2 regions of the Halofilum ochraceum genome follow, and region 1 is predicted to be linked to the other one. Evidence: riboswitches for the same ligand, from Rfam matches in the RefSeq annotation. Region 1 holds a riboswitch; the other holds the start of a gene.

The links. Region 1 has a riboswitch for cobalamin ahead of A0W70_RS01860 (TonB-dependent receptor domain-containing protein). Riboswitches for the same ligand answer to the same signal wherever they lie in the genome.
Region 2: another riboswitch for cobalamin. It lies ahead of A0W70_RS11360 (glycine cleavage T C-terminal barrel domain-containing protein); the one in region 1 lies ahead of A0W70_RS01860 (TonB-dependent receptor domain-containing protein).

The regions. Positions count from the first base shown of each region.
Region 1 is NZ_LVEG02000001.1:404,417-408,577, reverse strand. It holds gene A0W70_RS01875 (cobaltochelatase subunit CobN) at 1-952, shown strand, start outside; gene A0W70_RS01870 (MotA/TolQ/ExbB proton channel family protein) at 1,359-1,823, shown strand; gene A0W70_RS01865 (hypothetical protein) at 1,810-2,115, shown strand; cobalamin riboswitch at 2,323-2,549, shown strand; gene A0W70_RS01860 (TonB-dependent receptor domain-containing protein) at 2,663-4,161, shown strand, end outside.
Region 2 is NZ_LVEG02000011.1:58,672-62,832, reverse strand. It holds gene rpmB (50S ribosomal protein L28) at 140-376, shown strand; gene rpmG (50S ribosomal protein L33) at 387-542, shown strand; gene A0W70_RS11360 (glycine cleavage T C-terminal barrel domain-containing protein) at 1,031-2,350, opposite strand; cobalamin riboswitch at 2,568-2,764, opposite strand; gene A0W70_RS11355 (UDP-2,3-diacylglucosamine diphosphatase) at 2,912-3,790, shown strand; gene A0W70_RS11350 (glycosyltransferase family 4 protein) at 3,787-4,161, shown strand, end outside.

The sequences.
Region 1 (4,161 bases):
TGGCGACGGCGTCAGCGGCCGGTCGGCCCATGCGGCATTCCGGCAGGCCCTGTACGGCGTCGAGCGCACCTATCTGGGCCGCGCGACCAATGTCTACGGGCTGCTCGATAACAACGACGCGTTCGACTACCTCGGTGGTCTCAACCTGGCGGTCGAGAGCGTCAGCGGTACCGCACCACGCAACCGCGTCGTCGACCACTCGGATCCGGACAATCCCAGCGTCGAAGCGCTGGAGAGTGCCGTGCTGGCCGAGCTGCAGGGACGTTACCTGAACCCCGCCTGGATCAAACCGCTGATGAGCCACGGCTATTCCGGTGCCCGCACGATGGGCTCGAAGTTCCTCGAAAATTTCTGGGGCTGGCAGGTCACCAACCCGGACATGATCACCGACGGCATGTGGCGAGAGATCAAGTCGGTCTATCTGGACGATCGCCATGACCTCGGCCTCGACAAGTTCCTGGAGGAAGGCCAGAGCGCCCACGTGAAGGCGAACATGCTCGCGGTGATGCTGGTCGCGATGCAGAAGGACTTCTGGAACGCCGACGCCGAAACGGCCGAACGGATCGCGCGCGACTTCGCCCGACTCGTCATCGACAACGGCCTCCCCGGCAGCGGCCACACGCGCCCGGACCATCCCATGCTCGACTGGATCGAACCGAAACTGACCGAGCAGCAGCGCAAGGCCATGCGGGAGATCCGCGCGGACGCGAAGGTCACGACACCGGAATCCGAGCAGGACCCGAGTTCCGTGCGCCAGATCGAGACGCGTGAACAGGCGCAAAAGAAGCAACAGAAACAACCGCCGCAGGAAGTCCAGGAAAAGCAGCCGCAGCAGCGCGACACCCAGGCCGACCAGCCCTGGGACTGGACCGTACTCAGCGCCGCTCTCATCGGCCTCCTGTTCCTCACTGGCGGACTGGCGGCCGGGCTCAGGGGCGGGACGGTTCGCTGACATCAGGACTGCTTTAAGAACCACGAATGAACACGAATGAACACGAATGGGCTCCTGGGATAGCTGCTGTTTCGGGAGCTTCGCTGATCCTCCTCGGAGCACGATCGGATATCGGAACCACAGATGGACACAGATAAAAGGACGTCGATCTAATGAGCAACTGGATCGGAACTGGCAAATCAGCACTCATCCACTCCTATCGCCACAATTCCGGTTTTGACTTTTATCTGTGTCCATCTGTGTCTATCCGTGGTTCTTCATTCGCATCTCCGCTTCCGCGCGGCCACAGCGAAGCTCCCGAGTGATCGACTCACCCAGGAGCCCATTCGTGTTCATTCGTGTTCATTCGTGGTTCCAGAATTTTTAAGCCCTTATAGCCCTTGATTAACCGAACCGGGAGAACCCCATGTTCGACTCCGCTTTGATTCCGCTGGCGCACGAGTTCGTGCGCTGGTTGCTTGTACCCACGATCGGCCTGCTGCTGGCGCTGGTCGCGCTGGCGTTGTGGGAGGTCGGCCAGGTGATCGGCGAGCGCCTTGCCGGACTGCGGCGGCTGCGTGAGCGCGGCAGCCTGGATGCGGTCGAGGCCTACGGGCGCCGACGGATCGAACGGGCCGACGTGCTGGCGCGAGTCGCGCCGATGCTCGGGCTGATGGGAACGCTGATCCCGCTCGGCCCGGGCATCGCCGCACTCTCCCGCGGCGAGTTCGAGATCCTGGCGCGCGCCGTCAGCGTCGCCTTCGACACCACCGTGATCGGCCTCGCCGTGGGCATTGTCGGCTTCATCATCGGCCGGCTCCGGCGGCGCTGGTACGACCGGGTCATGGGCGAGATCGAAGCGGCCAATGGAGACCACCATGCGGCGGCGTGACTGGCGCCGTTCCCGCTTTGATGATCCGGACGACGAGCCGCTCGGCCCGCTGTCCAATCTGGTCGATATCATGCTGGTGTTCGCCTGCGGCCTGATCGCCGCCCTCGCCGCGCAGCAGGCATCCGAATCGCGCAGCGGTGGCCGCGAGATCAGCGAGGGGCGGGAACTGCCCGACGTGCCCGAGGGGGTCGGTGAGGCGGGCAGCGGCTACGAGGCGGTCGGTCAGGTCTACCGCGATCCGGAGACCGGCAAGATGGTCCTCATCGACGAAAACCGAAGAGATCGACCGTAGGCGCGTCTTCGCCGAAGGCGAATGCGCGCAGCCAGTTCCATACCGGGCATCCGTGGCCAGCGACCGCGCGCGTCGGCTTCGCCAAAACGCGCCTACGCGGCCCGTCGCGTGAATCCGGCCTCGATTCCCGACGCCATTCTCCCCGTGCCGCACACGGAACAACGGCCGTCGCCCGCATCGGTTGAGTCGCGGGTGAACAACGCGTAATGTGAACGTTCTGTTTCAGGTGTTTCGGCGCGCAGCCGCGCGACGGATGAAACGGGAAGCCGGTGCGTGAACGTTTTCGACGCTCACAAGTCCGGCGCTGCCCCCGCAACGGTAGGCGAGTTGCGGTTCGATCACACGCCACTGGGTTGCTGACCCGGGAAGGCATCGAACCGCGGGCCAACGGCCCACTCGCGAGCCCGGAGACCGGCCTGGAACAGTACGCAGGATGGCGCGGGGGGCGTCATGCGCGTGCCGCCGTCCCGGTCGCACCGTTTCGTTCTCCCGTTCCATCCGTCCCTCGAATCAAGAGGCGCGGGTGAGCGCCTGGAGAACAATCCCGATGTATCGACATTGCCTGATCGGCGGCATCGCCGCCGCGTTTTCGGCCGTTTCCGTATCCGCACTGGCCGCCGACACGATCGCACCCGTCACCGTGACCGCAACCCGCTCGGCGGAGAGCGCCAATGAGTCGCTTTCATCCGTCACGGTGGTCGACCGTGAGGAGATCGAGCGCAGTCAGACCTCCAGCATGGGCGAACTGCTCAGCCGTCAACCGGGCGTGGAATTCACCCGCAACGGCGGCCGTGGCACCAACTCGAGCATTTTCCTCCGGGGCACCGAGAGCGACCATGTGCTGGTACTCGTCGATGGTGTCGAGGTCGGGTCGGCAACGACCGGTACGGCCTCCTTCGAGGACCTGCCGCTCGCCAACGTCGAACGCATCGAAATCGTGCGCGGCCCGCGCTCGAGCCTCTACGGCTCCCGCGCCATCGGTGGCGTGATCCAGATTTTCACCCGTGAAGGCGAAGGCGGTCATGCCACGGTCGGCGCCGGCACCCACGACCGCAGGCAGGGTTCCGCCGGTTACGGCAGCAAGAGCGACGGCACGAGCTTCAGTGTCAATGTCTCCGCGGAAGAGACCGACGGGATCGACGCCAGACAAAACAATTATGTACGCAATGGTCAAACCTGTGGATCGGCTTTCGTGTCCAATTGCAATGAACCTGACGATGACGGTTACGAAAACCAGAGCGTGAACGCCCGTATCAGTCAGGACATCGGCGAGGCGGTTACGGTCTCGGGCCGAATCCTTGCCACCGATTCGGAGGTCGAGTACGACGGCAGCTCCCAGAACCGAACCGAGAGCCAACAGCGTATATACAGCGGCCGGGTCGATGCGCGTCTCACCGGCAACTGGAATACCCGCGTCCAGTTGAGCCGTTCGACCGACGAGAGCGACAACTTCCTCAACCGTCAGCCCGCCAACACGTTCGATACCATCCGCGATTCGTTCGGCTGGCAGAACGAAATCACGCTCGGGACTTCCCAGATCGTGACGCTGGGCCTCGACGCCGAATCCGTGGAGGTCGACAGTAATCTCACATTCGCCGAGGACGAGCGCGATGTCACGGGCGTCTATGCACAACACCAGTGGACCGGGCACGCCTGGAGCAGCGAAGTCAGCCTCCGGGGGGAGGACTACGACAACTTCGACGATCCGGCCACCGGCAGCCTCGCCCTCGGGTACCGGTTCAGCGACTCGGTTCAGGCATTCGCCTCCTACGGCACCGCATTCCGTGCACCGACGTTCAACGAACTCTACTTTCCCGGGTTCGGGAACGACGATCTGGAGCCCGAAGAATCCCGCACGATCGAAGCGGGCCTCCGCGGCCGCTACCAGGCGATGCGCTGGCAGGCCACGGCCTACAGGACGGAAATCGATGAACTCATCGATACGGTATTCTCCGGTGGCCAGTTTGCCCCCGAGAACGTCGACGAAGCGCGTATCCAGGGGCTCGAGTTCACGGTCACAGCGACGACCGATGAGTGGGACGGCAA
Region 2 (4,161 bases), on a different contig from region 1:
GCCGCCGATCCGGAATGCCGTTCGAACGCGCATCCGCCACCGATTCAGCCGGATTCGAAATGGCGCTACCCCTTGTCGCAGGGCGGCCAATCGGCTATATTGCGCGGCTTCGCGTCAAACGGACCGAACGGAGTTTCCGATGTCCCGCGTCTGTCAGGTTACGGGCAAGCGGCCGATCACCGGCCACCATGTGTCCCATTCGAATATCAAGACCAAGCGCCGGTTCCTGCCGAACCTGCACAAGCATCGCTTCTGGGTCGAGAGCGAGCAGCGTTACGTGACGCTCCGTCTGTCCCCGAAGGGCATGCGCATCATCGACAAGAAGGGTATCGATACCGTTCTGGCCGATCTGCGCAGCCGCGGCGAGAAGGTCTGAGGAGGCCATCATGCGCGAAAAAATCAAACTGGTGTCGAGCGCCGGGACCGGCCACTTCTACACGACGACCAAGAACAAGCGGAACATGCCGGACAAGATGTCGATCAAGAAGTTCGACCCGGTGGTTCGCAAGCACGTTACCTACAAGGAGACGAAGCTCAAGTAAGCTTCGCCTCCCGTCCGCCTGCGCGGACAGCGATCAAAAAAACCCGGCCTTGTGCCGGGTTTTTTGTGGATATGTGTCACGACCGCTGGTCCGCGGCCCGGTCGCAATACCGAACGACCTTCGGATCGGTGACGCCGTGCAGATAAGGGTTCTCGCCAAGGCGCGAAGGGCGCCAAGGTACGCGAAGGAAGACAGTGGCGGGAAATGGCGAGTAATCGGATTCCGTGTCCGCAAACGGGCGGAAACGAAGGGCACGCAGCCGTGAAGCGAGTGTAGGTCGGACTTCCAGTCCGACACGCCGAAGCCTCCGATCTGTCGGACTGGAAGTCCGACCTACGGCCGATACGGTTCTCTTCGCATGACTCCGAATTTCCTTCGCGCCCCTTGGCGCCCTTAGCGCCTTGGCGAGAACCCTACTGGCACTGAGCCGACAAACGACAAAAGCCGGTGGCCGCCCGCAAGCGGACGGCCACCGGTGTTTTACCCCATCAATAGGCGTATTCGCGGCCTTCGGCCCGGGCGCGTTCGCGGGCGCTCGGGTTCACGGACTCGCGGAAGGGCATCTCGGCGACTACCGCCGGGACCGGATGCCCCGGCATCGGCTGGTACTCCTCGGGCAGCCAAGCGACAAACTCCGTGCCCAGCGCCGCCGATTCGACCGGAACATACGCCATCCCGATATTCGTATTCAGCTCCGGCGAGTACCAGGGCGAGGTGATCCAGCCGCAGGGCTCGCTGTCGGCGTCATGCCCGACCAGCCAGAAATCCGGTGCGTAGTCCTCGATCGGCTTGCCCTCGATCTTCAGCCCCACGAGCTGGTGCGTGAACGGCGGGTTGCCGTTATTCACCTTCTCGCGCGTGGCTTCCAGCGCCTGCTTGCCGATGTAATCCGCCTCCTTGGTCTTCGGCACCATGTGACCGAGATTGCACTGAAAGGGATTGGTCTCGTGATCGAGATCCTGGCCGTAGGACAGGATACCGGCCGCGATCCGACGATGATGGGCCGGCGCGATCACCATCAGGTTGTGCTTCTCACCGGCGGCGCGGATCGCGTTCCAGACCGCCTCGGCATTGAGCGTGGAGTCATAGGCGTAGACCTCATACCCCTTCTCGCCGGAGAACCCGGTCTGCGAGATGATCACGTCCACCCCGTCGATCTGTGCCGCCATGAGCCCGTAATACGGCACTTCGCGCACACCCTCGCCGACCAGATCGGCCATCAGGTCCTCGGACTTGGGGCCTTGGATCTGCAGCGGCGCGACGTCGATCTCCTCAATCGTGACGTCGTAGCGCGCGCCGACGTTGATGCCCTTGAACCAATACGCGAGATCGGAGTCGCTGATCGTGAACCAGAACTCGTCCTGCGAGAGCCGGAGCATGACCGGATCATTGAGGACATGGCCCTCCTCGTCGCAGAGGATGACGTAGCGCCCCTTCATCGAAGGCACACGGGTCATATCCCGCGTACAGACATAGTTGCAGAAGGCCTCGGCATCGGGGCCTTTCACGCGAATGGGACGCTCCACCGCGACGTTCCAGAGCGTGACGTCGTTGACGAGCGCGCGGTACTCGACCATGGCGCCGCCGTCTTCCGGACGGACGTAGCCACGCGGGTGATACATGCGGTTGTAGACCGTCGCGCGCCAGCAACCCGCCTCGACGGAAAGGTGCCAGTAGGCGGACTTGCGCACGCGGTTGGAGATCAGCATGCGGATACCGGGATCGCCGGTCTGGCGCAGGTTGATCGGGACATTGCGATCGCTCTGGTCGATCGAATGCTGGTAATTGACGTTGGACTGACTGGACATGATGCAGGACTCCTCGCCCGTTGCCTGTGACCCGGATGCGGGCTGCGGGAGAGAAGGGTCGAACAGCGCAGTGTTGCGAATGACGGACCTACCGGTCTACCGGATCAACGGGCTGGAGTCCCGTTGCGCCGCCGGCCGAGCCGATTGCCATTGCACGCTGCGCAGACGCCGCCGGGACACCCCGCCCGCTCGGACTTGCACTGCCGGATACCCGCCTGGGCACCCCTGATCGATGGCAGGTTTCCTGGCTCGCGGGTCGTCGCTTTCCGTCCGCCTTCCCGGGGATATCCCAGTGGCACGTAGACGGGAAACTCACCGCATACAGTTGCGGGGGCAGCTCCGGCCGGGCCATATAGCCTTCCGGATTCCCTATTCCCGCGCCTTGACGCGGGCACCATCGACAATCAAACGGTACGCCGACCGGCGCCCGTGCCTGCGTTCCACGCACGACGCCGCATTTATCGCCTGCGACATCGCCTCATAACCGTGCGACCAGCACTGTCATCGAAAGTTCACGCCGGTGTCATCGACGCTTCAAGGGCGGCTGTTTCCCTGCGTCCCATGAACAGCACCGCCGACACCGTACTGCGGGAAGTCCTTTCGGAACCGGATGCCGTCGATGCATCAACCCGATCGACCGGAACGGCTGACAACACCGGCAGCGGCCGCGAGCGGGTACGCACCATCTGGCTGTCGGATCTCCATCTGGGCACGAAGGGCTGCCGTGCCGACGCCCTGATCGCGTTCCTCAAGCAGCACGACTGCGAAACCCTGTACCTCGTCGGGGACATCGTCGATGGATGGCGCCTGAAATCCCGGATCTACTGGCCGCAGTCGCACACCAACGTGATCCGCCGGGTCCTGACCAAGGCCAAACGCGGTGCCCGGGTCATTGTGGTGACGGGCAACCACGACGAGTTCCTGCGCCGGTACACCGACCTGGAACTGGGCAACATCTCGGTACGCGACGAGGTCGAGCACCGAACCGCTGACGGCCGCCGCCTATTGGTGATCCACGGCGATCAATACGACGGCGTCGTGCAGGCACATCGCTGGCTGGCCTTTCTCGGCGATCGGGGCTATGCCCTGCTGCTGGTGCTCAACCGCTGGTTCAACCGCTTCCGCGAGCGCTTCGGTTACGGCTACTGGTCGTTGTCCGCGCATGTGAAGCACAAGGTGAAGGGCGCGGTGAACTTCATCTTCGAATTCGAGAACGCGGTCGCCTGGGACTGCCGCCGGCGCGGCTTCGAGGGCGTGGTCTGCGGCCACATCCATCACGCCGAGATCCGGGAGGTCCAGGGGATCACCTACCACAACTGCGGTGACTGGGTGGAATCATGCACGGCCCTGGTCGAGCATTTCGACGGCCGTATCGAGGTCCGCCAATGGCTGCAGGTCGACCACGCGACGGAGCACGACGCCGGGGCCGTCAGCGGATGAGGTTCAGTATCATCACCGACGCGTGGTATCCGCAGGTCAACGGTGTGGTCACGACGCTGGCCGCGGTCATCGAATGGCTGCGTGGCGAAGGCCACAGCGTCGACGTGATCGAGCCCGGCGACTTCCGCACGATTCCCTGCCCCGGTTACCCGGAGATCCGGCTCGCGCTCGGCACCCGGGCGTTGCGGCGCCGCCTCGACCGATTCGCCCCGGAGCGCGTGCATGTCGTCACCGAGGGCCCGCTGGGCCACGCGGCCATACGCCACCTGCGCCGCAGGGGCTGGCGGCACACGACGTCATTCCATACCCGCTTCCCCGAATACGTCCAGGCGCGCCTGCCGTTCATCCCCCTCTCCTGGGGATATGCGCTG